3 regions of the Inquilinus sp. CA228 genome follow, and region 3 is predicted to be linked to each of the others. Evidence: riboswitches for the same ligand, from Rfam matches in the RefSeq annotation. Region 3 holds a riboswitch; each other region holds the start of a gene.
The links. Region 3 has a riboswitch for S-adenosylmethionine ahead of metZ (O-succinylhomoserine sulfhydrylase). Riboswitches for the same ligand answer to the same signal wherever they lie in the genome.

Region 1 (11,807 bases), on a different contig from region 3:
GGGTCGTTGCGGCGCCGGCTCAGGAAGGTCTTGATGGCCTTGCAGGCCTGGCGGATGCGCTGGTGGTTCTCGACCAGGGCGATGCGGACATGGCCGTCGCCGTATTCGCCGAAGCCGACGCCCGGCGCCACGGCCACCCCGGCCTCCTCCAAGAGCAGCTTGGAGAAGGCGAGCGAGCCCATCGAAGCGAAGGCCTCGGGGATCGGCGCCCAGACGAACATGCTGGCCTCGGGCTTCTCCACCGGCCAGCCGGCGGCGCGCAGTCCCTCGATCAGCGTGTCGCGGCGCAGGCGATAGCGCGCCCGCATCTCGTCGACGAAGTCCTGCGGCCCGTTGATCGCCGCCGTCGCCGCCACCTGCAAGGGCGTGAAGGCGCCGTAATCGACATAGGACTTCACCCGCGCCAGCGCCGCGATCAGGCGCTTGTTGCCGGCGGCGAAGCCGATGCGCCAGCCGGCCATCGAATAGGTCTTGCTCAGCGAGGTGAACTCGACCGCGATGTCGCGCGCCTCGGGGATCGCCAGGATCGAGGGCGGCGGCGCCGTGTCGAAATAGATCTCGGCATAGGCCAGGTCGGACAGGATCCAGATGCCGTGCTGCCGGCAGAACTGGACGATCGGCCGGTAGAACTCGAGATCGACCACCTCGGCGGTCGGGTTCGACGGGTAGTTCAGCACCAGCGCGGTCGGCTTCGGCACGCTGTGCCGCACCGCCCGCTCCAGCACCTCGAGGAAGCTGCCCCCGGGCGTGACCGGCGGCAGCGACCGCACCGACGCGCCGGCGATGATGAAGCCGAACATGTGGATCGGGTAGCTCGGGTTCGGCACCAGGATGATGTCGCCCGGGCTGGTGATCGCCTGGGCCAGGTTGGCCAGGCCTTCCTTCGACCCGATGGTGACGACGATCTCGCTCTCGGGGTCGAGCTCGACGCCGAAGCGGCGCTGGTAGTAGGCAGCCTGGGCCCGGCGCAGCCCAGGGATGCCGCGCGAGGTGGAATAGCCGTGGCTGCGCGGGTTCTGCGCCGCCTCGGTCAGCTTCTCGATGACATGCTTCGGCGGCGGCCCGTCGGGGTTGCCCATGCCGAGATCGATGATGTCTTCGCCCCGAGCTCGCGCCGCCGCCTTCATCGCGTTCACCTCGGCGAACACATAGGGCGGCAGGCGCTTGATTCGGTGGAAGTCCTGATCGGTCATCGACGTATCCCCCCGACGCCCGTCGGGGCGTCCGGTGCTGAGCTTACTGGGCGAGGTAGATTTCGACGCGGGCGGCCTGGCCGTCGGTGATGCCGGCCCGGGTGTCGGCCGACCCGCCGGTGACGATTCGGGCCGGGTCGACGCCGGCGGCCCGCAGCGCCGCCGCCACCGCCTCGGCCCGCGCCTTGGCCTGGGCCGCGCCGTCGCCGGCGCCGAATCCGACCACCCGCAGCTTCGGGCTCTGCGCCGTCTTGGCGACGTTCTCGATGGTGCTGTTGGCCGAGGCCGGCAGGGTGGTGCTGCCGCCGTCGAACTTGACCGTGCCGGCGACCCGGTTGTTGAAGCTGAAGGCCGGCTTCGACTCCGCCGCGGGGGCGGCCGGGGCGGCGGCCGCCGCGGCCTGGCCGGCCGGCTTGTTGCCGAAGCTGAGCGCGCCGGGGGCGCCCGAGGCGGCGCGGTCGGCCTCGAGCTGGCTGCGCACCGCGGCCTGCTGCTCCGGCGTCGGCAGGTCGGTCGGCTTCTCCGGCACCGTGCTGAGAGTGGGGTAGGCCTGCTCCGAGGCCGGGCGCGGCATCGAGTCCATCGCCGGCGGGGCCGCGGTGTTGCGCCGCTGGCCGAAGGTCAACGGCGCCACCGTGCCGGTCGGCTGCTGCTGCTGTGCCTGCTGGGCCGCCGCCTGCTGCTGCGCGGCCTGCTGCTGGCGCTGGAAGGCGGCCTGACGCTGCGCCTCGATCTGCGCCCGGCGCTGCTGCTGCGTCCCGGCCTGCTGCTGCGCCTGCTGCGCCCGGGCCTGCTGCATCGCCGCGCGGTCGGCGTCGGTCTGCGCCATGGCCGGCAGCGAGTAGGTCTTGGTGTCGCCCGCCTGCGCCGTGCCCAGGGGGCCGCCGACGCTGGGCACCGGCGGCTGCTCGGCCACCCCGAGCGGCGAGACCTCGGCGGTCTCGGCCTTGGGCACGGAGGCCTGGACGTCGCCCGCATAGGGCGTGCCGTCGAAGATGCGGCCGCCGCAGCCTGCGAGGACGAGGCCCAGGGCGACGGTGAAAACGGCGCCACGGACCGGAAGGCCGTGGCGGGCGGAAGCGATCATGAGAGAGCCGGTGCGACGCATGGGCACGTGCCTAGCACACTTCGTTGAAAGGGTGGACTGGAAAGAGGATGGCCGTGCAAAGTGGCAGATAAGCGGCATTCGACGCCCGAATCCGCGCCTCGGGCGACGCCGCCGCAGCCAGGGAGATCCTTCCGCATGACCGAGCGCGCCCGCCCCGCCCCCAGCCGGACGAAGTCCGGCGAAGCGGAGCCTAAGACCCGGACGAAGTCCGGCGAAGCGGAGCCTAAGACCCGGACCAAACCCGGCGAAGTCAAGCCACAGGCTCGGACGAAGCCCGATGAGGCCGGGCCGGCGGTTCAGACCAAACCCGGCACGCCCGCCCCCGAGACCGCGCCGGCGGCGGACCCGGCCGAGCTGGGCCGCCGCATGATCGAGATCGGCGAGCGCAGCGCCCGGCTGGTCACCGCCTTCCTGGAGAAGCAGGGCCGGGCCGAGGCGCCGGAGCTGGACCCGTTCAACATCGGCTCGGCCTTCCTGGCCATGACCCAGCGGCTGATGGCCGACCCGACCCGGCTGGTGCAGGCCCAGATGTCGCTGTGGCAGGATTACGCCACGCTGTGGAACCGCACCGCCCAGCGCATGCTGGGCCAGGAGGCGGAGCCGGTGGTGGCGGCGGAGAAGGGCGACAAGCGCTTCAAGGACCCGGCCTGGAGCGAGGTCGCGGTGTTCGACTTCATCAAGCAGTCCTACCTGCTGACCGCGCGCTGGCTGCAGGGCTCGGTGCGGGAGGTCGAGGGGCTGGACGCCAAGAGCGCGAAGAAGGTCGATTTCTATACCAGGCAGTTCATCGACGCGATGTCGCCCTCGAACTTCGTCGCCACCAACCCGGAGGTGCTGCGCAGCACGGTGGAATCGCGCGGCGAGAACCTGGTCAAGGGCCTGGAGAACATGCTGGCCGACCTGGAGCGCGGCCAGGGCCAGCTCGCCATCACCATGACCGACCGCACCGCCTTCGAGATCGGCCGCAACATCGCCGTCACCCCCGGCAAGGTGGTGTTCGAGACCGAGCTGATGCAGCTGATCCAGTACGACCCGGCGACCGAGACGGTGGCGCGGCGGCCGCTGCTGATCATCCCGCCCTGGATCAACAAGTTCTACATCCTCGACCTGAAGCCGCAGAACAGCCTGATCCGCTGGGCGGTCGAGCAGGGCCACACCGTCTTCGTCGTCTCCTGGGTCAACCCGGACGGGCACCTGGCGGACAAGAGCTTCGGCGACTACATGCTGGAAGGGTCGCTGGCGGCGCTCGGCGCGATCGAGCAGGCGACCGGCGAGCGCGAGGTCAACGTCATCGGCTACTGCCTGGGGGGCACGCTGCTGGCCTGCACCCTGGCCTGGATGACGGCCAAGGGCGAGGCGGACCGGGTCAAGAGCGCCACCTACCTGACCACGCTGACCGACTTCACCGACCCGGGTGAGCTCGGCATCTTCGTCGACGAGGAGCAGCTGCGGACGATCGAGACGAAGATGGCCGGCAAGGGCTATCTCGACGGCTCGGCGATGGCGACGACCTTCAACCTGCTGCGCGCCAACGACCTGATCTGGTCCTTCGTCGTCAACAACTACCTGCTGGGCAAGGACCCCTTCCCCTTCGACCTGTTGTACTGGAACAGCGACGCGACCCGGATGCCGGCCGCGATGCACAGCTTCTACCTCCGCAACATGTACCAGGAGAACCGGCTGGCGCAGCCCGGCGGCATCGCCCTGGCCGGGGTGCCGATCGACCTGACCACGATCAAGACCCCGACCTTCATGCTGTCGACCCGCGACGACCACATCGCGCCCTGGGCCTCGACCTATGCCGGGACCCAGCTGTTCGGCGGCCCGGTGCGCTTCTGCCTCAGCGCCTCCGGCCACATCGCCGGCGTGGTCAACCCGCCGGCGGCGAAGAAGTACTGCCACTGGGTCAACACCCGGACGCCGAAGACCCCGGAGGCTTGGCTCCAGGCCGCCGAGCAGATCGAGGGCTCCTGGTGGCCGGAATGGCAGAAATGGATCGCCCGCCACGCCGGCGGCCAGATCCCGGCTCGCCGCCCCGGAGACGGCGGGCTGGCCCCGATCGAGGATGCCCCTGGCCGCTACGTGCGGGCGACGTAGGGCGGCCCGTCCTGACGGGTCACGCCGCCAGCTCGTCCACCGCCGCATAGGCCCGGCGCAGCTCGGCCAGGCGATCGCCCTCCAGCACCCGGTCGAGATGGATCTCCGGCCGGGACGCGGCGGCGAGGACGACGCGGTAGAGATGGGTCCACAGCCCGGCGCCGCGATGCACCACGGCGTACAGGATCTCACGCCGATGCGGGTCGCGCCGCCCCGGACAGGGGCGGTCATCGAGCCGCTCGACGGTGTCGCCGGGGCTGGCGAGCGGAATCTCGGCGGAACGGAATGCAGACATGAAAAACCCTCCATCGCGGTTGCGAGGAGGGCTGACGCGCGGCTTTCGACCCGTTTGGTTGCCGGTCCGGCCGCATCGCCCCTCTTGCGAGAGGCCACCACCTTGCCCGGGAGGCAGGTTGGCGTGGGCGTCAGCCCAACTCTGGATGCGAAGCCGTGTGTAGCGCGGGCCGCGGCGCGGCGCAAGAGGGATAGCAGACTTGCCTCGACGGCCCCGATCGTCGGACGCTGCCAGCCAGTCAACGGCGAGCCCGCGATGCCCGACCCCTCCCCCGCCCGGCCAATACCCGACCTGTTCGCGGCGCGGCCGCACGCCTATGACCGCTTCACCCGGGCCGAATGGGCGGCGCTGCGGGCGACGACGCCGATGGTCCTGTCCGAGGCCGAGCTGGCCGAGCTGCGCGGGCTGAACGAGCCGGTGTCGCCGGCCGATGTCGCCGACATCCTGCTGCCGCTGTCGCGCCTGCTGAACCTGCACGTCGCCGCGGCCCGCCGGCTGGACGGGGTGCAGGACGCCTTCCTCGGCCGGCCCGGCCCGCCGCCGCCCTACATCATCGGCATCGCCGGCAGCGTCGCCGTCGGCAAGAGCACCTTCGCCCGGCTGCTACGCCTGCTGCTGTCGCGCTGGCCCGACCATCCGCGGGTCGAGCTGGTGACCACCGACGGCTTCCTCTGGCCGAAGACCGTGCTGGAGGAGCGCGGGCTGATGCGCCGCAAGGGCTTTCCGGAAAGCTACGACCTGCGCCGCATGATCGGCTTCCTGGCCGCGGTGAAATCCGGCCGGCCGGAGGTCGAGGCGCCGGTCTACTCCCATCTCGCCTACGACATCCTGCCCGGCGCGAAGCAGGTGGTCCGCCGGCCGGACATCCTGGTCTTCGAAGGGCTGAACGTGCTGCAGGCCCCGGCCGGGGCCTCGGTCGTCACCTCCGACTTCTTCGACTTCTCGGTCTATGTCGACGCCGAGGAGGAGGACATCGCCCGCTGGTTCGTCGAGCGCCGCCTGCTGCTGCAGCGCACCGCGTTCCGGGACCCCTCCTCCTATTTCCATCACCAGCGCGACCTGCCGGAGGCCGAGGCCCGCCGCGCCGCCCACGAGATCTGGGACCAGATCAACGGGGTGAACCTGCGCGAGAACATCCTGCCGACCCGGCAGCGCGCCCGGCTGGTGCTGCACAAATCCGCCGATCATTCGGTCGACGCCGTCGCCCTGCGCCGGATGTAGCCATGGAGCTGCCACTTCTCGGACCGCTGATCGGATCGGGCAAGGAGGCCGAGGTCTTCGACGCCGGCGACCGGGTGGTCAAGCTGTACCGGGCGACCGCGGCCGCGCCGAAGCGGGCGGCGTTCCGCGAGGCCTCGGTCCTGGCGCTGGTCGAATCGCTCGGCCTGCCCGTGCCGTCGGTCCACGCCGTCGGCCAGATCGATGGTCGCTGGGGGATCGCCATGAGCCGGGCCGAGGGGCCATCGCTCGCCGACGCCATCCAGCGCCGGTCCGCCGAGGGGCCGGCCGGCCTGGAGCGGATGGCCCGGCTGCAGATCGCCATCCACAGCCGACCGGGGACGCATCTCGGCAGCCTGAAGGCGAGGCTGGCGGCGAATATCGCCGGGATGCCGGACGAGGCGATGCGGCGCCGGCTGCTGCACGGACTGGACGCGCTGCCGGAGGGCGACCGCCTCTGCCACGGCGACTTCCACCCCTGGAACATCCTGGGAGCCCCGGGCCGGGAGGTGGTGGTCGACTGGCTGGATGCCTGCACCGGCGACCCGGCGGCCGATGTCTGCCGCTCCTATGTGCTGATCCGTCCGGTGGCGCCAGACCTGGCCATGGCCTATGTTGAGACCTACGCTGCGGCTGCGGGCGAAAGCCGGGACCGGATTCTCGCCTGGCTGCCCTTCGTCGCCGCCGCCCGCCTGGCCGAGGGCGTGCCGGACGAGGACGAGGCGCTGCTGGCGATGGCCGGGTCCGGATCGCTGCCGTGAGCCGGCTTCGAGGGGCCGCAAGTGGCTGTGTCCGGGCCGATTCTGCAGTCGAACTTGCCAATTCGCCCGCCGTCCCCCATGTTTAGGGGGTCATTCTGGTTCGGACGGCCGGCCTGCTATGCCCTCGCGGCCGCGGATCCCTCGCCTTTCCCCTTCCCGTTTGATGCGTCGCGCAGTCCCGCGTGGCGCCAACCCCTCAACTGGAGGAAAAGCGATGCCGATCGGCACCGTGAAGTGGTTCAACAGCACCAAAGGCTTCGGTTTCATTCAGCCGGAGAGCGGCGGCCCGGACGTCTTCGTCCATATCTCGGCCGTCGAGCGCGCCGGCCTGCGTGGTCTCAACGAAGGCCAGCAGATCTCCTACGAAGAGCAGCGCGACCCGAAGCGCGGCAAGACCTCGGCGGAGAATCTGAAGGCCGTCTGAGCCTTCGATTGCGGAGCGGAACAGGAGCGCCCGCGCCGTCGGGCGCTCCTTTTCTTGTGACAGACCGGCGATGCGGAAGCGTCGCGCCAGAGGGAGGCCGTCATGCCGTTCAAGCCGAACTACAACCAGCAGCGCAGCGAGCGTAACCGCGCCAAGGAACAGAAGAAGCAGGAGAAACTGCAGAAGCGCGAGGAAGAGAGCGCGCGCCGCAAGGCGACCCAGGACGGCGACGCCCCCCAGGATGGCGATGCGCCGCCGCCGGATGACGCGACCGAGCCGTCCTGACCCGAACCGTCACCGGAGTGCCGCCATGGCCCGGAGCAAGAAACAATCCAATGACAGCACCTTCGTGCTGTTCAACGTCGTCTACCAGGACGGCACGCTGAGCTCGAATCGCAAGGTGCCGCGCGCCGAGGCCGACGGGCTGGACGGCGAGGCCCCCGTGCGCGCCTTCATCGAAGCCCAGGACCGCAAGATCGCCGAGATGTCCGGCAATCCCCGCGGCCCGATCAAGACCATGACCCGGCTGCGCGGCCAGTAATCGTCCGCCAGTAATCGTCCAGCCATGACCGCGCGGCGGCCCGGTCCGGCCGCCGCATCCTGTTCGGCCTCACCCGATCCAGGCGGCGCTGATCTTGCCATAGACGCCATCATGCAGGCGCAGGTTCAGCCACTGGTCGACGAAGGCCTTGAACACCTCGTCGCCCCGCGGCAGCAGATAGGCCTTCTCGGAGAAGGTGAAAGGCTGGTCCGGATGCACCGCGCACAGGCCGGGGCGCAGCTTCTGCTGCAGCCGGGTCTCGGTGGCGTCGGTGATCATCAGGTCGGCGCGGCCGGCCAGGATCTCGTCGAAGATCTTCGTGTTGTCCGGGTAAACCTCGATCTTCGCCGTCTTCATCGTCTCGCGGGCGAAGCTCTCATTGGTCCCGCCGGGGTTGACCACCAGGGTGACGCCCGGCTGGTCGATCTGCTCCACCGTCTGGAACTTGTCGACATTCTCGCAGCGGGTGATCGGCGTCTTGCCGTCGACCAGGTAGGGAATGCTGAAGAAGGCCTGCTTCTGCCGCGGCAGGGTGACGCTGATGCCGCCCATGGCGATGTCGCAGGCGCCGGCGGTGAAATCCGCCATCAGCGTCTTCCAGCTGGTCCTGACGAACTCCGCCTTCACCCCAAGCGCGGCCGCCAGGTCGCGGGCCATGTCGATGTCGATGCCCTCGAACTCGCCCTTGGCCGGGTGGAGATAGGTGAAGGGCTTGTAGTCGCCGGTGGTGCAGATCTTCAGCACCCCGGCCTTGGCCACGGCGTCGAGCCGGTCATCGGAGTCCGCCGCGGTCGCGGCGGCAGGCAGGACGAGCAGCAGAGCGGCGGCGGCGAGCAGGCGCATGTTTCCTCCCGGTTTCGAGTCGGTGAGGATCTTAGTCGGACAAATAGGACCTCACCAACAGGGTCGTCCGCGCGGCGGGGCGCCGCTAGGATCGCCGCATGAAGCTGATCGCCTACACCATCGGCGGGAGCCATCCGGAGATCCGGCCGGCTCCGGCCACCCGCGACTGGATGTCGGCGACGCCGGAGGGCTTCGCCTATCGCTGCCTGCCGCTGAACATCGCCAACGCCCATGGCTGGGAGATCCTGTGCCCGGGCGCGATCCGGGCCTGGTGGGACGGCGGCACGGCGCCGGAGTCGGTGCGGGTCGAGGCCGAGGGTGACGCTCCGCATCCGGCGGTCGGCCATTTCGGCAGCGGCATCCTGACCTTCCACGTGCCGCTGCTGCTGCGCACCGAGCCGGGCTGCAATCTCTGGGTCTCCGGCCCGACCAACGCACCGAAGGACGGCATCGCGCCGCTGACCGGCGTGGTCGAGACCGACTGGTCGCCCTACGGCTTCACCATGAACTGGCGCTTCACCCGGCCGAACCACCTGGTCGAGTTCGCGGCCGGCGAGCCCTTCTGCCTGTTCTTCCCGCTGGCGCGGGACGCGGTCGAGGCGGTGGAGCCGGAGATCCGGCCGCTGTCCGACGACCCGGCGCTGGAGGCGCGCTACTGGGCCTTCCACCAGGGCCGCGCCGATTTCCTGGCCGACCTGCCGGTGTCCGGCACCGACGCCAATGAGGCGAAGTGGCAGAAGGGCTACTACCGCGGCCTCGCCCCCGACGGCATCCCCGCCCCGCAGCACCAGACCAAGCTGCGGCTGAAGCCGTTCGCTGAGAAGTGACCCTCAGGGCAGTTCGCGTTGCCTCTCGCGCCTGGCGAGGCCTTTTCAGAATGTCCCCAGGTCGTCTTGGAGGCTCGTGACGATACCGGTCGAAAGCAAAATGAGTCCCCCCTCCTCTCGCGGGGACTAGAAAGGAGCGAGAGAGGCCCGCATCACGTCCTCAGCGGGCGGCTCTTGCTTCCGCCGCCACCGCCCCCGCCTCATCCCCGGCCAGCCGCAAGGCCCGGGCGGTCAGGCGCCAGTTGAAGGGGCTGCCGGGCTTGGCCTCGGTGCGCTCCGCCGCCAGCGCCCGGGCGAGGCCCGCCTGTCCACTCCGCAGCGCCGCCTCCACCAGGGTGAGGTTCAGCACGTCGCGCTGGGCGTGGCTGCCGCCGAAGCGGTGCGCCACCGCCCGCACCGGGGCCAACAGCTCGACCACCGCGGCATAGTCGCCGGCACCGAAGGCGCGCAGCGCCCGGCACACCGGCAGCCCGACCTCGGCCGTCATCGCCGCATTGGTGCCGCCCGAAGCCACGCTCCGGGCCTGGGCGGCCAGCAGCCGGTCGGCATCGGCGTCGCGGCCGGTGGCGACGAAGGCCATCATCGCGTGCATGTCGTTGAAGGCGTAGTAGCCGTCCTCGGCCATCGGCGCCCAGGTCTCGGCCAGCTCGGCCCAGCGGCCGCCGCCATCCACGCCGCGCAGATGCAGCCGCCACAGCAGCGCCGTGGCGTCCAGCGTCTCCAGTGCCACCGGCGACGGCTGCGGCCGGATCGCCTCGTCGTACAGCCGTAGCACCGTCGCGGTCTCGCCGAGGTCGAGATGGTACAGCGCCAGGTGCCACCAGTTGTGGAAGGCGAACATGTTGTCCGGCGCCCAGTCGCCGGTGCGGCCGGTCAGCCAGTCGACGCCCTCCGGCAGCCGGCCCTGCATCTCCATAACATGGGCCACGGCATGGATCGCCCAGGGGTCGCGCGGCTGCAGCGCCACGGCGCGGCGGCCGGTCGCCTCGGCGGCGCGGTAGTCGCCGGTCTCCTCCAGCCCGAAGGCGTGCATGCCGAGGACGTAGCCGTAGCCGGGCACCGATTCGTCCCAGCCCGGCATCGCCCGGGCGATGCGGTCGCGCAGCAGTTGCGTGTGGCCGAGATAGAAATCGCCGAGATGGGCGGCCTGCAGCGCCAGCCCGTCGCGCGGCCAAGCCTCCGCCACCCTGCCCCAGGCCTCGACCGCGCCGGAAAAATCACCGTCCAACCAGGCCCGCAGCGCCGCGATGTGGCCGCGCTCGCGCTCATTCGCGCCGGCCGCCAGCGCCTCCGCCGCCGCGACGCTCTGGCGCAGCGGCGCCTCGGCCGCCTTCTCGGTCGCCAGCGCCATCAGCGTGCCGCGCAGGCAGTGCCCCATGACGAAGCCCGGATCTTCGGCCAGCGCCGCCTCGATCTCCGCCAGCGGGTCGCGGAAATAGCTGTGCAGCCGGTCGGCCGCCGCCTCGTAGCGGTCGAGCGCGGCGCGGCTGGCGGTCGAGACCGGAACGCCGCGACTGTCGATGAGCCCCATGGCCGGAACCTCCTGCTGATCCGGTCAGGATAGCGCAGTGCCAAAAAGAACGAAGCCCCCGTCCGGCTGGCGGGGGCTTCGGTGCTTGTCCTTGCGGCTGTAGAGCTTGCCGGACGGGACGATCTTGTGGCCGAGCCGGCGGGCGATCAGCGCATGCGGATCGCGCCGCTTCGGCCCGGCCTTGGGCGCGGGCGTCTTCATCTGCCACTCCTTTCGGGCTGGGCCGCCGTCATATGGCGCTTTGCCGCTCCGGCGCAAGGCCGCCATGCACGGGGAAAGCCGACGTCGCAGAAATATCCGGAAATGCGAAACAACTGGCAACGGACAGGCGTTCATGCCAGGAGTAGGCTCCCAACGAACGCCGCCGCGGACCGCTCGACGACAGGCCCCAGCAACCGAGGCATCTCATCACGCGTACCATCGATTCTCCGGAATCGGCCCGACCAAGCTGGTCGGCGCGGATCCGGCGCATCCGGAAGCACTATCGGCGCCACGGCCGCCGCCACCTCACCACGGTCACGCAGGCGCTGCCCCTCTATGCCCTGTACGGGGTGATGCGGGCGCTGCCGCTCGGCCTCGCCTCCGCCCTCGGCGGCTGGGTCGGCCGCATGCTCGGCCCCCGCATGGGTGCCTCGCGCCGGGCCGACGCCAATCTGCGCCTGGTGATGCCGGAGCTGTCGGCCGCCGAGCGCGGGCGCGTGATCCGCGGCATGTGGGACAATCTCGGCCGGGTGATCGCCGAGTTCCCCCATCTCGGCCAGCTGCGCCGCAGCGAGGCCCGGCGGCCCCGGCGCATCCAGGTCGAGGGCATCGAGCATTTCCTGGCCGCCCGCGACGGCGGCCGCGGCGTGGTCATGGCGATCGGCCATTTCGGCAATTGGGAAGTCGGGGCCGCGGTCGCCGCCAATCACGGCGTGCCGTTCACCGCCATCGCCCGGCCGCCGAAGAACCCGCTGGTCGGCCGGCTGC
Region 2 (6,892 bases), on a different contig from region 3:
CCGTTGCCGTGGTGCAGCCCGCCGCGCCCGGGGCGGCGCCGGTCTGGGCCCGGTCGCGCTCCTCGCTGCTGCGGGTCGACCGACCCGAGCCGGAAGAGACCGAGCGGCTCGATGTCGCCCTGGCCCGCGCCGTGTCGCTGATCGAGCCGGCGGGCGCCCCTTGGCTGCGCGACGCCGAGGCCGACGGCGCCGGCCGCCGCCTGACCGGCTGCGGCCCTGGCGACCTGGCCTGCACCATCTTCGTCTCCGCCCGCGGCAGCGCGCTCGACCAGCCCTCGCCGCTGCTGCGGCAGTACGGCTCGGCGCCGATGAGCATCGGCGGCGTGGCCCTGCCGGCCGAGCCGGCCCAGGCGGAGCGCGCGCTGCGCTGCCTCGCCTTCACCGCCTACACCGAGGCCGGCAACCAGGGCACGCGCGGCATGGCGGCCGTGGTCTGGGTGGTGATGAACCGCATCGCCGTGGACGACGATTTCGGCGATTCGCCCTGTGAGGTGCTGGCCGATCCGGGCCAGTTCGAGCCGCTGTCGCGCCCGCGCTTCCGCGCCTTCGCCAAGGCCGTGCGCGCCGGCGCCATGCCGCAGTTCCCGCAGCCGCTGAGCGCCCAGGACGAGATCCTGCAGCGCACCGCGCGCCTCGTGGTCTGGCAGATGCTGGACGGCTATTTCGCCGATGACCCGACCGAAGGCGCCCAGTACTTCCTCGCCCCGGCGGCGATGCGGGCGCTTGGCCGCGGCATGCCGGCCTGGACCAACCGCTTCCGCCGCACCGCCTCGATCGGCGACCATTTGTTCTACCGGCCGAAGCGCGGCGGCTGACCCGGAGCCGTCCCGCCGACCGTCCGGGGCGGCGAGGGGCTGGTCCGCCCGGCTGTCCGACCCACCTTATCTGCGGGCCGGGACCATCGGGCGGCTTGCCCTGAAATCGTCACGAATCTTCCCTGGCCCCGGCCTTTCGGCCGACCTAGAACGGACGTGATGGCTGCCACCACCCCCGCTTCTGCGACACCTTCGCTCGGTTCGGTCCTCCTGGCCGTGGCGCCGCTGCTGTTCAGCGCCGCGATCATGATCATGGGCAACGGGCTGTTCGGCACGCTGATCGCGGTGCGGATGGATCTCGACGGCTTCGATGTCGGCACCATCGGGCTGGTGCTGGCCTTCTATTCCGGCGGTTTCGCCCTCGGCACGCTGATCTGCCCGCGGATCGTGCTGCTGGTCGGCCATATCCGCACCTTCGCCGCCTTCGCCGCCATCGCCTCCGCCGCGGCGCTGTTCCACGCCCTCTGGGTCGACCCGATCGTCTGGGCGGCGCTGCGCCTGGTCACCGGCATCAGCATGGCGGTGCTGTTCACCATCATCGAAAGCTGGCTGAACGCCCGCGCCGTGAACGCCGTGCGCGGCCGGGTGATGTCCTCCTACATGGCGGTGAACTACACCGCCTTCGGCCTGTCGCAGCCCTGGCTGACGGTGATGGATCCGGCCGGCTTCGCCCTGTTCTCGGTGGTGGCGATGCTGGTGTCGCTGTCGCTGGTGCCGCTGTCGCTGACCCCGGTCGAGACGCCGCCGGTGATCAAGGTCAAGCGCTTCGGCCTGCGCACCCTGATCGCGATCTCGCCGCTCGGCGTCGCCGGCTGCTTCTCGGTCGGGCTGATCAGCGCCGCCTTCTCCGGCATGGGACCGGTCTATGCCCGCACCATCGACCCGGCGCCGAACTGGATCGCCAGCTTCATGATGACGGCGATCTTCGCCGGCTTCCTGCTGCAATACCCGGTCGGCCGGCTGTCCGACCGCTTCGACCGGCGCCAGGTGTTCCTCGGCATCGCCATCGCGCTGGCCCTGATCAGCGCCGCGCTGGCACTGTTCGGCGGCACCTCGATAACGCTGCTGCTGGTGCTGCTCGCGGCCTTCGGCGGGCTGTCCTACACCATCTATCCGCTGAGCCTCAGCCACGCCAACGACTTCATGACGCCGGAGCAGCTGGTGCCGGCCGCCGCCGGCCTGCTGCTGTGCTACGGCAGCGGCGCGGTGTTCGGGCCGATCGTGGCGTCGCAGGTGATGCAGCTGCTGGGCCCGGACGGACTGTTCGTCTGGACCGGCTCGGTCGCGGCGCTGCTGGCACTGTTCACCGTCTACCGCATGACCCGGCGCGCGGCGAAGCCGAACGAGGAGCAGGGCAGCTTCGTCTCGGTGGCGCCGACCACCACGCCGGTGGCCGCCGAACTCGATCCGCGCGGGCCGGACGAGACGCCGCCGACCATGCGCGACGCCGCCTGAAGGGAACCGCCATGCCGCTCACCCGCCGCCGCCTGCTGACCTCGGTGCTTCCCGCCGCCGGGATGGCCGCGGCGGGGCTCGGCGGGGTGCGGCCGGCGTGGGCGCAGACGCAGGACCCGCTGTTCTTCCGCATCGGCACCGGCACCACCGGCGGCACCTATTTCCCGATCGGCGGCATCATCGCCGGCGCCATCTCCGGCCCGCCGGGCCTGCCGCCCTGCGGCAGCGCCGGCGGCAGCTGCGGCGTCGCCGGCCTGATCGCGGTGGCCCAGGCCAGCGCCGGCTCGATCGACAACATCCGGCGGATCCGCGACGGCGAGTTCGATTCCGGCCTGTCCCAGGCCGACGTCGCCTTCGCCGCCTATGCCGGCGAGGGGCCCTTCGCCGGCCAGCCGCCGGTGACCAGCCTGCGCGCCATCGCCCATCTGTTCTCCGAATTCGTCCATGTCGTGGTGCCGGCGGATAGCCCGATCCAGTCGGTGGCCGACCTCAAGGGCAAGCGCGTCTCGGTCGGCGCCGAAGGCTCCGGCACGATCTACGACATCCGTCTGATCCTGGCCGCCTACGGCCTCAAGCAGACGGATGTGACCGAGGTCTATGAACGGCCGGAGCCCTCGGCCGACCTGCTGGCCGAAGGCGGCCTCGACGCCATGGTGATGACCGGCGGGCCGCCGCTCGGGGTGATCGCCGACCTGGCGCGGCGGCGGCCGATCCGGCTGCTGCCGATCACGGGGCCCGAGACCGAGGCGCTGATCGCCAAGGTGCCGTTCTTCGCCCTGGAGCCGATCCCCGCCGGCCTCTATGACGGCGTCGCCGCGGAGGTCCCGGCCCTGTCGGTCGGGGCGATCTGGCTGGTGGCGGAGCGGATCGAGGAGGCCACGGTCTACGAGATCACCCGCGCCCTGTGGCAGAAATCGACCCTGGACCTGCTGGCGGCCGGCCATGCGCGCGGCAAGGAGGTCGCGCTCGAAGGCGCCACGCGCGGCCTCGGCGTGCCGCTGCATCCCGGCGCCGCCCGCTACTATGCCGAGCATGCGATGCTCAGCCTGCCGACCCGGGCGACGCCCTGAGCCGAAGCCCGGCGGGCCGGACGATATCCCGCATTCATCCAGTTGAAATATCGCGGCGGACCCCGTAGAACTGGCGGCACATCAGGAGTTGGGCATTGCCCGACGCCAACCTGCTTCCCGAGCAAGGTGGCGCCCCCGCGAGGGGGGATGTGGTCGAACCGACAACCAAACGGGTCCATCCACAATCGGTCCTGCCCACGACACGCGGAACAGAACCGAAGCGAAATGCCGATCAAGATTCCGAACGACCTGCCCGCCCGGTCCGTCCTCGAAGCGGAAGGGGTCATGGTGATGCTCGAGGCGCAGGCGGTGCGGCAGGACATCCGGCCGATGCGGATCGGCCTGCTGAACCTGATGCCGAACAAGGTCAAGACCGAGACCCAGTTCGCCCGGCTGCTCGGCGCCTCGCCGCTGCAGGTCGAGCTGACGCTGGTCAAGATGACCAACCACGTCCCGCGCAACACGCCCAGCGACCACATCCTGTCCTTCTACCGCGACTGGGAGGACATCCGGACCGAGAAGTTCGACGGCTTCATCGTCACCGGCGCGCCGGTCGAGACGATGGCGTTCGAGCAGGTGACCTACTGGGACGAGCTGCGCCGCGTCTTCGACTGGACGCAGACCAACGTCCATGGCTGCTTCAACATCTGCTGGGGCGCCCAGGCGGCCGTGCATCATTTCCACGGCGTCCCCAAATACGCGTTGCCCCAGAAGAAGTTCGGCGTGTACCGCCACCGCATCATCGAGGCGGCCTCGCCCTATCTGCGCGGCTTCTCGGACGATTTCACCATCCCGGTGTCGCGCTGGACCGAGAACCGGCGCGAGGACATCCCGGCCGGCAGCGGCATGAAGGTGCTGATGGAGTCGGACGAGGCCGGGTTGTGCCTGCTGGAAGATGCCAGCCGCCGGTCGCTGCACATGTTCAACCATGTCGAGTACGACACCGACACGCTCGGCGACGAGTATTTCCGCGACGTCGCCGCCGGCAAGGCGATCGCCCTGCCGCACGACTACTTCCCGGGGAACGACCCCGATCGCCGGCCCCAGAACCGGTGGCGCAGCCACGCCCATCTGCTGTTCGGCAACTGGATCAACCAGATCTACCAGACCACGCCGTACGAGGTCGGCGACATCGGCCGGGATTAGAACGTCAGCACCCAGGGCTCGGCCAACCCCGCCTCGACCCAGCGCCGCATCGCCGGCAGGCCCAGGACCGCGTCGGCATAGGCCCGGCAGGCGGGGTCGAGCGGCACCCGGTAGCGGTCGAGGCGGATGACGACCGGGGCATACATGCAGTCGGCCGCGCCGAAGGCGCCGAACAGGAACGGGCCTTCGGCGCCGGCCGCCTCGCGGCACTGCCGCCAGATCGCAGTGACGCGGGCGATGTCGGCCTCGGCCGCAGCGCTGCGGGCCTGGCCGGGAGTCGGCGGTGCCAGGTCCATCGGCAGCTCGTTGCGCAGGGCGGTGAAGCCGCTGTGGATCTCCGCCGCGATCGACCGCGCCAGCGCCCGGCGCGCCGCGTCGCGCGGCCACAGGGCGAGGTCCGGAAAGCGCTCGGCCAGATATTCGAGGATCGCCAGGCTGTCCCAGACCGTCGTGCCGCCGTCGATCAGGGTCGGCACCTTGCCGCTCGGCGAATGGCGCAGGATCGCTTCCTTCGACCCGTCGCGATAGAGCGGGATCAGGATTTCCTCGAACGGGAGGCCGTGATGCGCCAGGGCCAGCCAGGGCCGCAGCGACCAGGAGGAGTAGCGCTTGTTGCCGATGACGAGGCGCATGGCGGTTCGGTCCGGCTGAGGGGTTGGCAAGGCAAACGGGCTGGAGCATGGTGTGCCGCCCCGAGTTCCCGAACGCAAGAAGGCCTGCGCCGTGCTGCCGAATCTGGTCGATGCCGCCGAGGGAGAGACCGTCTCTCTGATCCCGCTCAGCAAGGCTGCGCTGGACAGCTGGCGATCCGCCGCCACGCCGGCCCGGCGGGCCTGGGCCGAGGCCAACGGCTTCGCCGCGGAGTCGGGCCGCACCCTGGCGCTGCCGGGCGAAGGCGGCCGGGTCGACGCGATCCTGGTCGGGATCGACTCCGCCTCCGACCCCTGGGCCTTCGCCGGGCTGCCGACCGGACTGCCCGCGGGCAGCTACGCGCTGGATGATTCGGTCGAGCCGGCGACCGCCACGGCTGCCGCCTTCGGCTGGGCGCTCGGCGGCTACCATTACGGCCGCTACAAGGGGCCGGACCGGGTCTCGGCGAAGCTGGTCTGGCCGCAGGCCGCCGACCGCGCCGCGGTCGAGCGCGCGGCCAGCGCCACCACGCTGGTGCGCGACCTGGTCAACACCCCGGCCAACGACCTCGGCCCGGCCGAGCTGGCCGCGGCGGCCGAGGCGCTGGCCAAGGAGTTCGGCGCCCGCTTCAGCGTCATCACCGGCGACGAGCTGCTGACCCGCAACTATCCGATGATCCACGCCGTCGGCCGCGCTTCCAGCCGGGCGCCACGGCTGATCGACATCGAATGGGGCGACCCGTCGGCGCCGAAGGTGACCCTGGTCGGCAAGGGCGTCGTCTTCGATTCGGGCGGCCTCGACCTCAAGGATGCCGGCGGCATGCTGCTGATGAAGAAGGACATGGGCGGCGCCGCCCATGCTCTCGGCGTCGCCCGCATGGTGATGATGGCGCAGTTGCCGGTGCGGCTGCGCGTGCTGGTGCCGGCGGTCGAGAACGCGGTGTCCGGCGACGCCTTCCGGCCGATGGACGTCTACCGCAGCCGCAAGGGGCTGACGGTCGAGATCGGCAACACCGACGCCGAGGGGCGGCTGGTGCTGTGCGATGCGCTGGAGGAGGCGTCGTCGGAGAAGCCCGAGATCATCGTCGACTTCGCCACCCTGACCGGCGCCGCCCGGGTCGCGCTGGGCACCGACGTGCCGGCGATGTTCTCGAACGACGACGCCACCGCCGATGCGCTGGCCGCGGCGTCGCGCCGGGCGGAGGACCCGCTGTGGCGCCTGCCGCTGTGGCAGCCCTACAACCGGCTGCTGAAATCCGGCATCGCCGACATCAACAACGCACCCGACACGCGCTTCGGCGGGGCCATCACCGCGGCCCTGTTCCTCGAGCGTTTCGTGGCCCCGGGCGTGCCCTGGGTGCATATCGACCTCTATGCCTGGAACGGCGCCGACCGTCCGGGCCGGCCGAAGGGCGGCGAGGCGATGACGATGCGGGCCGTCTACGCCCTGCTGGAGGAGCGGTTTGGAGGCCGGCGCTGATTCGATCGACCGTATCGCCGTCGCCGAGGACGAGTGCGGCATGACCGTCGCCCTGACCTCGCTTCAGGCGCTGGAGCTGTGGCGCCATGCCCTGACCGCTGCGGTCCGGCGCGAGGCGCCGGACCTGTCGTCGCGGCAGATCGCGCTCCTGCTCACCATCTACCTGACCCCGGCGCCGCACACCGTGCGCGGCCTGTCCTCGACCCTGCACATCTCCAAGCCGGCGGTGACCCGCGCGCTCGACCGGCTCGGCGAGCTCGGCCTGACCCGCCGCACGGTCGACGCGGCCGATCGGCG
Region 3 (11,807 bases):
GCCCGCTGTGCGGCGACAGCCCTTCGATGACCGACCTGTCGCATCACCATGGCTGATGGGCCGGCCGGGATCGGCGCGCTGTCGATCGTGGTGTTCGACGGCCGCTTCGACCGGGTACATTACGCCCTGGTCCTGGCCAGCGCCGCCGCCGCCACCAACCGCCGGGCGACGCTGTTCTTCACCGGTCCGGCGCTGCGGGCGCTGCTGCCCGAGGGCTGGCGCCGGCTGGACGGCGGCGCCGAGGCGCAGGAGGCGGAGTTCGCCGCCCGCCGGGTGGCGACCTTCGCCGAGCTGCTGGAGGCCTGCCAGGCCCTGGGCGTGCGCGTCATCGCCTGCGAGATGGGGCTGCGCGCGCTCGGCCTCGCCGCCGCCGAGCTGGCAGTGCCGGCCGAGATCTCCGGCGTCGTCACCTTGCTGGCCGAATCGCCGCGCGACGGCCAGCTGCTGTTCATCTGATCAGGACACCGGCACGCGGAACTGGAACGCCGGCGCCGAGGTCAGCCGGTCGCTGCGGCTGCCCGACGGGCCGTTGGTCGAGAGCTGCACCGACCGGGTGTCGCCGCTGAGCGGCCCGGCGAAGACGAAGCTGGCGTTCACCCGCGAGCGCGGCGCGACCTGCACCTCCGGATTGTCGGCCGGCGGCACGAAGGGATGGGCGCGGCCCCGGTCGTCCACCAGCACCAGGCTGCCGCCGCGGTTGAGCGAGACGGCCCGGTCGGTCAGGTTGAGGATGCTGGCGGAGACGATGACGCTGTCGGCCCGATAGGTGATGCCGGTCAGCATCATCGCCACGCCGCTCGGATGCGCCTGCTCCTGCTCGAGCCGGACGGTGCGTCCCGAATCCTGGCCGGAAGGTGCCGTGGGGGCCGCCGGGAACGCAACCGGCGCCGGCTGTTCCGGCCGCGACGGCAGGCCCGGCTTGACCAGCGGCTGGGCCGGGGTGGGGGTCGACGGCGCCCGGTTGATCGACGTCAGCGGGTCGTCATTCAGCAGCGAACTCTGGGCCTGAGCCGCCGTCGCGATCGCCGTCACGGCAAGCGCGATGAGAGTCGGCCGAAACTTCATCAAAAATCCTCCCTGCCTCATGGCCTGTTCAACCCGCGGTTGGCCCCGCTGTTCCGCCCGCGGAATATCTGCAAGATGCTTTCCCGACAACAAAACAATGATACCGTTCACGCGATTCGGTGCGTGTCGCGCGAAAGAGCATATAAACATAGTCTGATCAAAGCCGAAGGAGACGGGCCAATCATGTCGGGACCCTTGATCGCGCGCCGGCATCGCGCCCCCGCCATCGCCTTGGGCCTTCTTCTCCTCGCCGGCTGCAACGAATCCTCCGAGAATCAGGGCCAGGCGCCGCAGATGCCGCCGCCGGCCGTCGGCGTCGTCACCGCCGCCAAGCGGCCGGTGGCCGCGGGCGTCACCTTCGTCGGCCGGGTCCAGGCGGTGAACAAGGTCGACCTGGTGGCCCGGGTCGAGGGCTTCCTGCAGCAGCGCAACTACACCGAAGGCCAGGAGGTGAAGGCCGGCGAGCTGCTGTTCGTGCTGGAGAAGGACACCTACCAGGCATCGGTCGACCAGGCCCAGGCCAACCTGGCCAGCGCCCAGGCCACCGCCGACAACGACAAGCTGCAGACCGACCGCGCCCGCGAGCTGATCAAGAACCAGAACGTCGCGCAGTCCACGCTGGACGACCGCATCGCGGCGGAGAAGTCGGCGGTGGCGGCGGTGCAGCAGAACCAGGCGGCACTGGAGCAGGCGCAGATCAATCTCGGCTACACCCAGATCGCCGCGCCCTTCGACGGCCGCGTCGGCATCTCCACCTTCAGCGTCGGCGCGCTGGTGGGGCCGAGCACCGGCACGCTGGCCACCATCGTCAGCCAGGACCCGATCTACGTCATCTTCCCGGTCAGCGACCGCTTCATCCAGGACGTGCAGCAGCAGACCGGCACCGGCAGGGTCGAGCCGCAGGACGTGGTGGTGAAGCTGACGCTGGCCAACGGGTCGGACTACCCGGAGACCGGCAAGATCGACTTCACCGACGTCAAGGTCGACCAGAACACCGACACGCTGATGGTGCGGGCGGTGTTCGCCAACCCGAAGCGGATCCTGACCGACGGGCAATACGCCCGGGTGACGGCGGAGCGGAAGGACCCGGTCGAGGCGCTGGTGATCCCGCAGCGCGCGATCCTGACCGACCAGACCGGCAACTTCGTGCTGGTGGTCGGCGAAGGCAACAAGGCGGCGGCCAAGCACATCACCACCGGCGCCAACCAGGGCGCCGACGTGGTGGTGCAGCAGGGGCTGAACGACGGCGACGTCGTCATCGTCGACGGCGTGCAGAAGGTGCGCCCGGGCCAGGAGGTCAACCCCGCGCCGGCGGCAGCCGAGGCGGCGCCGGCGCCGGCCAAGCCGGCGGGGAACTGACCCGATGCTGTCCTCGATCTTCGTCGATCGCCCGCGCTTCGCGATCGTCATCGCCATCGTCATCACCCTGGCCGGGCTGATCGCGATCCGCAGCATCCCGATCGCCCAGTTCCCCGACATCGTGCCGCCGCAGGTCTCGGTCAGCGGCGCCTATCCGGGGGCGAGCGCGGCCGTGGTCGAGTCCACCGTGGCCCAGCCGATCGAGGCCCAGGTCAACGGCGTCGACAACATGCTGTACATGTCGTCGACCAGCGGCAGCGACGGCTCCTATTCGCTGAACATCAGCTTCGCGGTCGGCACCGACCCGGACATCAACACCGTCAACGTCCAGAACCGCGTCGCTTTGGCCGAGCCGCAGCTGCCGAGCGAGGTGACGGCCCAGGGCCTGACGGTGAAGAAGCAGTCCTCGGCGATCCTGCAGCTGGTCACCCTGTACTCGCCGGACAACAGCCAGGACGGGCTGTTCCTGAACAACTACGCGATCATCAACGTGCTCGACTCGCTGGGCCGCGTGACCGGCGTCGGCCAGGCGTCGCTGTTCGGCACCCAGAATTATGCGATGCGGATCTGGTACAACACCGACTCGCTGACCAATTTCGGCCTGTCCCCGAACGACATCATCACGGCGGTGCAGAGCCAGAACGTCCAGGCCGCGGTCGGCCGCCTGGGCGCCCAGCCGATGCCGGACGACCAGCAGATCCAGGTGACGCTGCAGACGCTGGGCCGGCTGACCGACGTCAAGCAGTTCGAGAACATCATCCTGCGCGCCAACCCGGACGGGTCGGTGGTGCGGCTGAAGGACGTGGCCCGGCTGGAGCTGAACGCCCAGTCCTACGACACCACCGGCCGGCTGAACGGCACCCCGGCCGCGGTGATCGGCATCTTCCAGTCGCCCGGCTCGAACGCCGTGGCCGCCGCCGAAGGCGTGCGGGTGGAGATGGAGAAGCTGAAGGAGCGCTTCCCCGCCGGCGTCGACTACAAGATCACCTACGACACCACCGTCTTCGTCAGCGAGACGATCAGCGAGGTGATCAAGACCCTGCTGGAAGCCTTCGTGCTGGTCGCGATCGTGGTGTTCGTGTTCCTCGGCAATCTGCGGGCGACGCTGATCCCGATCATCGCCGTGCCGGTGTCGCTGGTCGGCACCTTCGCCGTGCTGCTGGTGTTCGGCTTCTCCGCCAACACCATCTCGATGTTCGCCATGATCCTGGCGATCGGCATCGTCGTCGACGACGCCATCGTCGTGGTCGAGAATGTCGAGCGGGTGATGGCCGAGACCGGGCTGCCGGCCAAGGAGGCGACCAAGCTGGCGATGCGCGAGATCACCGCGCCGATTATCGCCATCACCCTGGTGCTGCTGTCGGTGTTCGTGCCGGTCGGCTTCATCCCCGGCATCACCGGCGAGCTGTACTCGCAATTCGCCGTCACCGTGTCGGTGGCGATGCTGATCTCGGCGCTGAACGCGCTGACGCTGAGCCCGGCGCTGTGCGGCGTGTTCCTGAAGCCGCACCAGCCCGGCCACCAGCCCGGACTGTACGGCAGGATCATGGGCCGGGTGTCCGGCGGCATCGACAAGGTGCGCGACGGCTATGCCTGGATCGTCACCCGGCTGGTGCGGCTGGCGGTGCTGTCGATCGTGCTGGTCGCGGCCTTCGGCGGCCTGGCCTGGGTGATCAATTCCGCCACCCCGACCGGCTTCCTGCCGGAAGAGGACCAGGGGCTGTTCTTCGTCGAGATGAAGTTGCCGCCTGCCGCCGCCGTCAGCCGCACCACCCAGGTGACCGAGCAGGTCGAGGCGCTGGTGCGCGACATCCCCGGCGTCGCCGACATCACCGGCGTGGTCGGCCGCAGCTTCATCGACGGCCTGGCCGAGCCGAACGCCGCCTTCCTGGTGGTGGCGCTGAAGCCGTTCGACGAGCGGGTCAAGGAAGGGATCACGGTGTTCAACGTGATCCGCCAGGTGGCGATCCGCACCGCAGGCGTGCGCGACGCGCTGATCATCCCCTTGAACCTGCCGCCGATCATCGGCCTCGGCACCGCCGGCGGCTTCCAGTACCAGCTCGAGGATCTCGAAGGCAAAAGCCCGAACGAGCTGGCGGCGGTGGCGCAGGGGCTGGTGGTGGCCGCCAACCAGACGCCGGGCCTGACCCAGGTGTTCACCTCCTACAACGCCAACACGCCGCAGATCTTCCTGAACCTGGACCGCGAGAAGGCGCAGAATCTCGGCGTCGCCGTCAGCGCCATCTTCAACGCGCTGCAGGCGACGCTGGGCGGCTACTACATCAACGACTTCAACCTGTTCGGCCGCACCTGGCAGGTGATCGCCCAGGGCGAGGCCAACGACCGCCGCACCGTCGACGACATCTACCGGATCTATGTCCGCTCCTCGACCGGCCAGATGGTGCCGATGCGGTCGCTGGTCGAGGCCGAGCAGCAGCTGGGGCCGCTGTTCATCACCCGCTACAACAACTACCGGGCGGTGAACATCCTGGGCAGCGCCGCGCCGGGCTTCAGCTCGGGCGACTCGCTGGCGGCGATGACCCGGGTCTCGGCCGCCACCCTGCCGTCCGGCTACGGCTTCGAATGGACCGGCACCGCGCTGCAGGAGCTGGAGGCGGCCGGCCAGACCGGCTTCATCCTCGGCCTCGCCGTGCTGTTCGCCTATCTGTTCCTGGTGGCGCTGTACGAGAGCTGGTCGATCCCGATCGGCGTGCTGCTGTCGGTCATCGTCGGCATCGTCGGCGGCCTGGCGGCGCTGTGGATCGCCGGACTGTCGAACGACGTCTACGCCCAGATCGGCATCATCGTGCTGATCGCCCTGGCCAGCAAGAACGGCATCCTGATCGTCGAGTTCGCCAAGGCCAAGCGCGAGGGGGGGTCGTCGATCGCCGAGGCCGCGATCGAGGGCGCCCGGCTGCGCTTCCGGCCGGTGATGATGACCAGCTTCGCCTTCATCCTCGGCCTGGTGCCGCTGGTGACGGCGGCGGGCGCGGCCGCGGCCAGCCGGCGCGGCGTCGGCACCTCGGTGTTCGGCGGCATGATCGCCGCCTCGGCGCTCGGCATCTTCCTGATCCCGATGCTCTACGTCACCCTGCAGCATGTCCGCGAATGGGTGCATGAGAAGCTGCTGGGCGGCTCGATCGCGCCGAAGCCGCGGGCCGAGGCGCCGGGCACGCCGGCCGAATGAAACAGGGCGGCTCCGTGAAGAGCCGCCCTTCGCTTTCAGCGTTGAAGCATGATCATTTCGGGCTGAATCACACCGATTGCCTCTCCCGCCTGGCGGGAGAGGCAACAACTCACCGTCCGATCGGGATTCCGATCTGGCCTGGCTTAATGCGCCCAGCGGCCGCGGTCGTGATACCAGGGCCGGCCGCGATAGTAGTTGTCCCAGTAGGGGCCGGCGTCGAATCTGATCACCGGCACGCCGATCACCGGCGCGGCCTCGACGATGACCCGGCGGCGATGCTGGACATCGGCCGCCAAGAAGCGGCCGTCGGTCCAGCCGCGGTCGGGACCGACGCCGATGTCGCACCAGGCCCAGCCGTCGAGGCAGCCGAAGATCTGCACCGGCACGCCCGGCCGCAGCCGCGCCACCGTCGGATAATCGGCGCCCGGGCCGGCGCGCAGCCGGACCGCGGCGGTGGTGTAGCCCGGCGCGGCGTTGGCCGCCGGCGCCGCCAGGGCCGTCATCGCCAGCCCGGCCATGGCGGCGAGGGCAAGCTTCCATCTCATCATGCGAACTCCAGGGATCAGATCCCCCTTCGTCCGTCCCAACGTGGCAGAGCCGGAATCCGGTCGCCCGGATCAGGGGGCGCGGCGCCGTGCCTCACCCCCCGGGGCCGTATCATCAGCCGACGCGCTTCGCCGCGTCGAGGGCGCGGGACAGGTCGCGCTCGAGATCCTCGATCCCCTCGAGCCCGATCGAGATCCGCACCAGCCCCTCGGTGATGCCCATGGCGGCGCGGTCGGCCGCCTCCATCGCCCGGTGGGTGGTGGTGGTCGGGTGGGTGGCGAGCGACTTGGTGTCGCCGAGATTGTTCGAGATGTCGACCAGCCGCAGCGCGTCGAGGAAGGCGAAGGCCGCCGCCTTGCTGCCGAGGTCGAAGGCGACCAGCGTGCCGCCATTCTTCATCTGCCGCTTCGCCAGCGCGTGGTGCGGATGGCTTTCCAGCCAGGGGTAGCGCACCGAGCTGGCGGCCGGATGCGCCTCGACCAGCTGCGCCAGGCGGTGGGCGCTGGCGACCTGCCGCTCGACCCTGAGGCCGAGCGTCTCCAGCCCCTTCACCAGCACCCAGGCGTTGAACGGCGACAGGGCCGGGCCGGTGTGCCGGTAATAGGGCAGGAAGTCGTCGTTCAGGAACTTCCGGTCCGCCAGCACGGCACCGCCCAGCACCCGGCCCTGGCCGTCGATATGCTTGGTGGCGGAATAGATCACCACATCGGCGCCGAGTTCGAGCGGCTTCTGGCCGAGCGGCGTGGCGAAGACATTGTCGATGAACACCTTGGCGCCGGCGGCATGGGCGATCTTCGCCACCGCGGCGACGTCGACCAGGTCCAGCGTCGGGTTGGCCGGCGTCTCCAGGAACACCGCCCGGGTGTTCGGGCGCATCGCCGCCTCCCAGGCCGCGAGGTCGCCGCCGTCGACGAAGGTGGTGATGATGCCGTAGCGCGGCAGGATGACGTTGAGGATGAAGAAGCAGGAGCCGAACAGCGCCCGGCTGGCCACGACATGGTCGCCGCCGCGGAGATGGCAGAACAGGGCGGTGAACACCCCCGACATGCCGCTGGCGGTGACGTGACAGCCCTCCGCCCCTTCCAGCAGGGCCAGGCGCGTCTCCAGCACCTCCAGCGTCGGGTTGCCGTAGCGGGAATAGACGAAGCCCGGCTGGTCGCCGGTGAAGCGCGCCTCGGCCGCCGCCGCGCTGTCATAGACGAAGCCCGAGGTCAGGAAGATCGCCTCGGAGGTCTCGCCATAGGGCGTTCGTCGCGTGCCGCCGCGGATCAGCACCGTCTCGGGGCCGAATTCGTCTTCGCTCGGGGCTTCGTAACGATCCATCTCACCGACTCCTCGATCCGACCGGGAGGCGGTGCGTGCGGGACCTGCGCGCAACCGACCTTTTAGCGGAGTTTAACGTGGCCGCAAGCCGGTCGGCTCAAATCACCACGGGGCCGCTTTGGGAGCAGCGGACCCAAGACTTATCGGCAAAACGGCGATCGGGCAATGCGTTTCGGGGCAAGCAGCCTGCGGCAAGGGCGCCCCAGCCCCGCAGCAGGGGCTGGGGGGCGCCTCGGGCCGCCGGCCTGATCCCCCGATCAGCCGCCGACGGCGTGCAGGGTCCGGCTCTTGCCGCCCCGGATGCGGTCCGCTGCGCCGGCGCCCCAGCCATAGTCCAGCACCAGCTCCTGGCCCGGCTCGATCGGCCGGATCGCCCGGAAGGTCAGGATCTTGGCGGCGACGTCGATCTCGACATCGACATTCGGCGCGTCGCTGGCGTTGAACAGGCTGCCGACGCCGAGGCTGACGGCCCGCGGCCGGCCCTCCTCCGGCCAGCGGTAGACGTAGTCGTCGAGGATCGTGTCCTGGCAGCGCCGCCAGTCCTCCTGGTCCAGCAGCAGCACCGGGTTGCGGCAGACCACCTCGTCCCGGACGAACCGCCGGGTGGCGAACACGCCACGGCCGGCCGCCGCAACGCTGCGGACGTCATACCCCTCGTCTTCCGGCTTCATTCGGCAACTTATCGATGGATCGGACATGGCGACGAGGCTGCCCGCGCCCGCGATCAAAATTCCATCAGCATTGGAGGCAGCCGCGGGCCACCCGCCGGGTCAGCCGCGATCCTCGGCCAGGGCGTAGAGCACGAAGGGCATCTCGATCCCCTCGTAGAGCCGGCGATAGGTGCGGCAGAGGCGGAAGCCGCGGGCCTCGTAGAAGCGGCGGGCGAGCCGGTTGTGGGCGAAGCTCTCCAGCGTCCGGCAGCCGCGCGCCACGGCGTCGGCCAGGAGCGCGGTACCGGCCGACCGGCCCTGCGCCGCCGGGTCGACGAACAGCATGTCGAGATGCGACCCGGTCATCAGCGAGAAGCCGAGCGGCGTGCCCTGATCGTCGACCACGATGCGCAAATCGGGCAGCCGGGCGGCGAAGCGGTTGGCGAAATCCTCCGGCCGTTTGCGGTCCAGGATCGCGGCCGGGAGGATGTGCTCGAAGGCGGCACGGGTGCTGCGCCAGGCGACCTCCGCCACAGCCGATACATCCGCCGGCGCCGGCGGCCGGACCGTCACCGCCGCCATCGTCCCAATGTCACCCATCATCCACTGCCCCGCAGCCTGGGATCGAGCGCATCGCGCAACCCGTCGCCGAGCAGGTTGAAGCCGAAAGACGCCAACAGGATGGCAAGGCCGGAGAAGATCGAATCCCAGGGCGACAGCAGCAGGTAGCTTCGCGCCTCGGCCAGCATGCGGCCGAGCGAGGGCACCGGCGGCTGGGTGCCGAGGCCGAGGAAGGACAGTGAGGCCTCGACCAGGATCGCGGTGGAGAGGGCCAGGCTGGCCTGCACCAGGATGACGCTGGCGAGGTTGGGCAGCACATGGCGCCACAGCACCCGCCCCTCCCCCGCCCCGATGGCGCGGGCGCCGAGCACGTACTGGCTGCTGGCCACCACCAGGGCCGGGCCGCGCAGCAGCCGGGCGAAGACCGGGATGTAGACGATGCCGATGGCCAGCGCCGTGGTGGTCGCCCCCGGCCCCAGCACGGCGACGATGCCGATCGCCAGCAGGATGATCGGGAAGGCGAACAGGATGTCCATCAGCCGCATGCCGGCGCGGTCGAGCCAGCCGCCGCGCAGCGCCGCGGCCACGCCCAGGGTGCCGCCGACCAGCAGCGCCAGCAGCACCGCGCTGGCCGAGGCGGCGAGCGAGGCGCGGTAGCCGTAGAGGATGCGCGACAGCACGTCCCGGCCGAACTGGTCGGTGCCGAGCCAGGCCGCGGCGCCGGGCGCCTTCATGCGCCGGATCACATGCTGGGCCAGCGGGTCGTCCGGCGCGATCCAGGGCGCCAGCAGCGCCGCCCCGACCTGCAGCAGCACCAGCGCCCCGCCGATCCAGACCAGCGGGTGCCGCGGCGCGGCGATGCGGCGGCGCGACGGCGGCGCCAGGGTCTCGGGCCCCAATATGTTGGACGGGGGCGCCGTCATCGCAGGCCGATCCGCGGGTCGAGGGCGGCGTAGAGCATGTCGGTGACGAAGTTCACGACCACGAATCCGGCGGTGACCAGCAGGATCGCCGCCTGGATCAGCGGGTAGTTGCGCTCCGCGATCGCGCCCAGCATCAGCCGGCCCAGGCCCGGCAGGGCGAAGACCTGCTCGACCACGATGGCGCCGCCGAACAGGTAGCCGGCGGAGATGCCGAGCGCGGTGACGAAGGGGATCATGGCGTTGCGGAAGGCGTGGTCGAACACCACCGCCCGCTCGCTGACGCCCTTGGCCCGGGCGGTGCGGATGTAGTCCTGCCCCAGCGCGTCGAGCATGGCCGAGCGGACGATGCGCGACAGCGACGCCAGCACCGGCACGGCCAGCGCGACGGTCGGCAGCAGCATGCGCTGCAGGTTGCCGACCGGGTCGTCGGCCAGCGGCACGAAGCCGATCGCCGGGAAGGACGGGAACACGCCGTGGAACAGGTAGATCAGCAGCGCCCCGAGCCAGAAGGAGGGTACGGTGACGCCGGCGATGGTGATCACCCGCACCAGATAGTCGCGGGCGGAGTTGCGGAAATAGGCCATCAGGCAGCCGGCCGGCACCGCCAGCGCCACCGAGACGATCAGCGCCAGCAGCGTGACCTCGATGGTGACGCCGATCCGGGCCGCGATCTCCTCCAGCACCGGCCGGCCGGTCCACAGGCTGGTGCCGAGATCGCCGGTCAGCAGGCCGCCGAGCCAGGCCAGGTACTGGGTCACCAGCGGCTGGTCGAGGCCGAGGCGCTGGCGCAGCGCCTCGATCCGGTCGGGCGTCACCTCGCTGTTGGCGCCGAGCATGATCTGCACCGCGTCGCCCGGGATCAGCCGGATCATCAGGAAAGCGACGACCGAGACCCCGAACAGCACCACCAGCAGGTCGAGCAACCGCCCGGTCAGGAAACGGGCCATCGCGCCATCACTTTTGCAGCGCCGTCTGCCGCAGCGAGCGGGTGGAGCGGTTGCCGACGATCTCGTAGCCGGTCACGCCATCGCGCACCGCGGTGAACAGCTGGCCGAAGGCGAGATGGGCGATCGGGCCGTCGCAGGCCAGGCGCTTCTGCAGGTCGGCGTAGATCGCCTTGCGCTTGGCCGGGTCCAGCGTCACCCGCCCTTCGTCCAGCAGCTTGTCGACCTCGGCGTCCGAATATTTGAACACATTGGTCGACCCGCCGGTGCGGAAGGTCCGGTACAGGTAGCCGTCGGGGTCGACATTGCCGCCGTTGATCGAGGCGAAGAGCTGGAAGTTGGAGTTGCGCCAGTCCTGGATGAAGGTGCCCTGCTCCTGCACGTTCAGCGCCACCTCGAAGCCGGCGGCGTTGAGCTGGGCCTGCACCACCTGGGACACATCGACCACCAGCTGGTTCGAGCCCAGCACCTTCAGCTCCGCCTTCAGCGGCAGGGCCACGCCGGCCTCGGCCAGCAGCGCCTTCGCCTTCTCCGGATCGGCGGCGTAGCAGGGAAAGTCCGAGACCGGCAGCGCCCAGTCCTTCAGGCCGGGCGACAGCGGCCCGCCCGGCTGGCCCTTGCCGAAATAGGCGGCCTCGACGATCTGCGACCGGTCGATCGCGGTGTTCAGCGCCTCGCGCACCTTCGGGTTGTCGAAGGGCGGCTTGGAGACGTTCATGCCGACCAGGGTGTAGGACAGGTCGGTCGTCTCCAGCAGGGTGACGCCGGGCGTGCCCTGCAGCGTCGCCGCCGTGGCCGGGTCGACATTCGGCAGCAGCTGGTAGGTGCCGCCGGACAGGCCGACCTGCCGGGTCGAGGCCTCGGGCACGATGTTGATCTTGACCGCGTCGAGCTTCGGCAGGCCCTGCTGCCAATAGCCGTCGGTCTTCGCCAGCAGCAGGTAGGTGTCGGGCACCCATTCCTTCAGCGTGAACGGGCCGGTGCCGTCGGTCTTGCGCTGCAGGTCGATGCCGCCGGTCGCCGCCGCGGCCGGCACGATCGAGATCTGCGGCAGGTTGGCGAGGAAGGGGGCGGAGGGCGTTGTCAGCGTCACCGTCACCTGCCGGTCGCCGGTCGGCGTCACCTCCTTCACCATGTCGATGCGGCTGGCATAGGGCGAGCCGGTCTTGGGGTCGCGCACCCGGGCGAAGCTGGCGGCGATGTCGGCCGGCGTCACCGGCGACCCGTCATGGAACTTGGCGCCCGATCG

Region 1: linked by a shared signal. The riboswitch ahead of ACTOWL_RS13100 (hypothetical protein) and the one ahead of metZ (O-succinylhomoserine sulfhydrylase) in region 3 are both predicted to bind S-adenosylmethionine.
Region 2: linked by a shared signal. The riboswitch ahead of metA (homoserine O-acetyltransferase MetA) and the one ahead of metZ (O-succinylhomoserine sulfhydrylase) in region 3 are both predicted to bind S-adenosylmethionine.

Annotation. Positions count from the first base shown of each region.
Region 1 is NZ_JBQJIK010000022.1:44,508-56,314, reverse strand. Features, by position in the region: gene ACTOWL_RS13115 (LL-diaminopimelate aminotransferase) at 1-1,193, opposite strand, end outside; gene ACTOWL_RS13110 (OmpA family protein) at 1,237-2,280, opposite strand; gene phaC (class I poly(R)-hydroxyalkanoic acid synthase) at 2,668-4,398, shown strand; gene ACTOWL_RS13100 (hypothetical protein) at 4,418-4,693, opposite strand; SAM-I-IV-variant riboswitch at 4,738-4,847, opposite strand; gene coaA (type I pantothenate kinase) at 4,949-5,914, shown strand; gene ACTOWL_RS13090 (phosphotransferase family protein) at 5,917-6,672, shown strand; gene ACTOWL_RS13085 (cold-shock protein) at 6,887-7,096, shown strand; gene ACTOWL_RS13080 (hypothetical protein) at 7,199-7,381, shown strand; gene ACTOWL_RS13075 (hypothetical protein) at 7,407-7,637, shown strand; gene ACTOWL_RS13070 (transporter substrate-binding domain-containing protein) at 7,707-8,480, opposite strand; gene ACTOWL_RS13065 (DUF6065 family protein) at 8,579-9,307, shown strand; gene ACTOWL_RS13060 (tetratricopeptide repeat protein) at 9,468-10,838, opposite strand; gene ACTOWL_RS13055 (hypothetical protein) at 10,863-11,039, opposite strand; gene ACTOWL_RS13050 (lysophospholipid acyltransferase family protein) at 11,390-11,807, shown strand, end outside.
Region 2 is NZ_JBQJIK010000024.1:1-6,892, forward strand. Features, by position in the region: partial or broken gene ACTOWL_RS13770 (cell wall hydrolase) at 1-815, shown strand; gene ACTOWL_RS13775 (MFS transporter) at 975-2,270, shown strand; gene ACTOWL_RS13780 (TAXI family TRAP transporter solute-binding subunit) at 2,282-3,340, shown strand; SAM-I-IV-variant riboswitch at 3,414-3,519, shown strand; gene metA (homoserine O-acetyltransferase MetA) at 3,566-4,486, shown strand; gene ACTOWL_RS13790 (glutathione S-transferase family protein) at 4,483-5,118, opposite strand; gene ACTOWL_RS13795 (leucyl aminopeptidase family protein) at 5,210-6,595, shown strand; gene ACTOWL_RS13800 (MarR family winged helix-turn-helix transcriptional regulator) at 6,579-6,892, shown strand, end outside.
Region 3 is NZ_JBQJIK010000020.1:16,775-28,581, reverse strand. Features, by position in the region: gene ACTOWL_RS11960 (HesA/MoeB/ThiF family protein) at 1-56, shown strand, start outside; gene ACTOWL_RS11955 (DsrE/DsrF/DrsH-like family protein) at 49-456, shown strand; gene ACTOWL_RS11950 (hypothetical protein) at 457-1,065, opposite strand; gene ACTOWL_RS11945 (efflux RND transporter periplasmic adaptor subunit) at 1,249-2,424, shown strand; gene ACTOWL_RS11940 (efflux RND transporter permease subunit) at 2,429-5,611, shown strand; gene ACTOWL_RS11935 (SH3 domain-containing protein) at 5,755-6,156, opposite strand; gene metZ (O-succinylhomoserine sulfhydrylase) at 6,272-7,480, opposite strand; SAM riboswitch at 7,523-7,599, opposite strand; gene ACTOWL_RS11925 (SET domain-containing protein-lysine N-methyltransferase) at 7,738-8,151, opposite strand; gene ACTOWL_RS11920 (GNAT family N-acetyltransferase) at 8,251-8,733, opposite strand; gene ACTOWL_RS11915 (ABC transporter permease) at 8,730-9,614, opposite strand; gene ACTOWL_RS11910 (ABC transporter permease) at 9,611-10,561, opposite strand; gene ACTOWL_RS11905 (ABC transporter substrate-binding protein) at 10,569-11,807, opposite strand, start outside.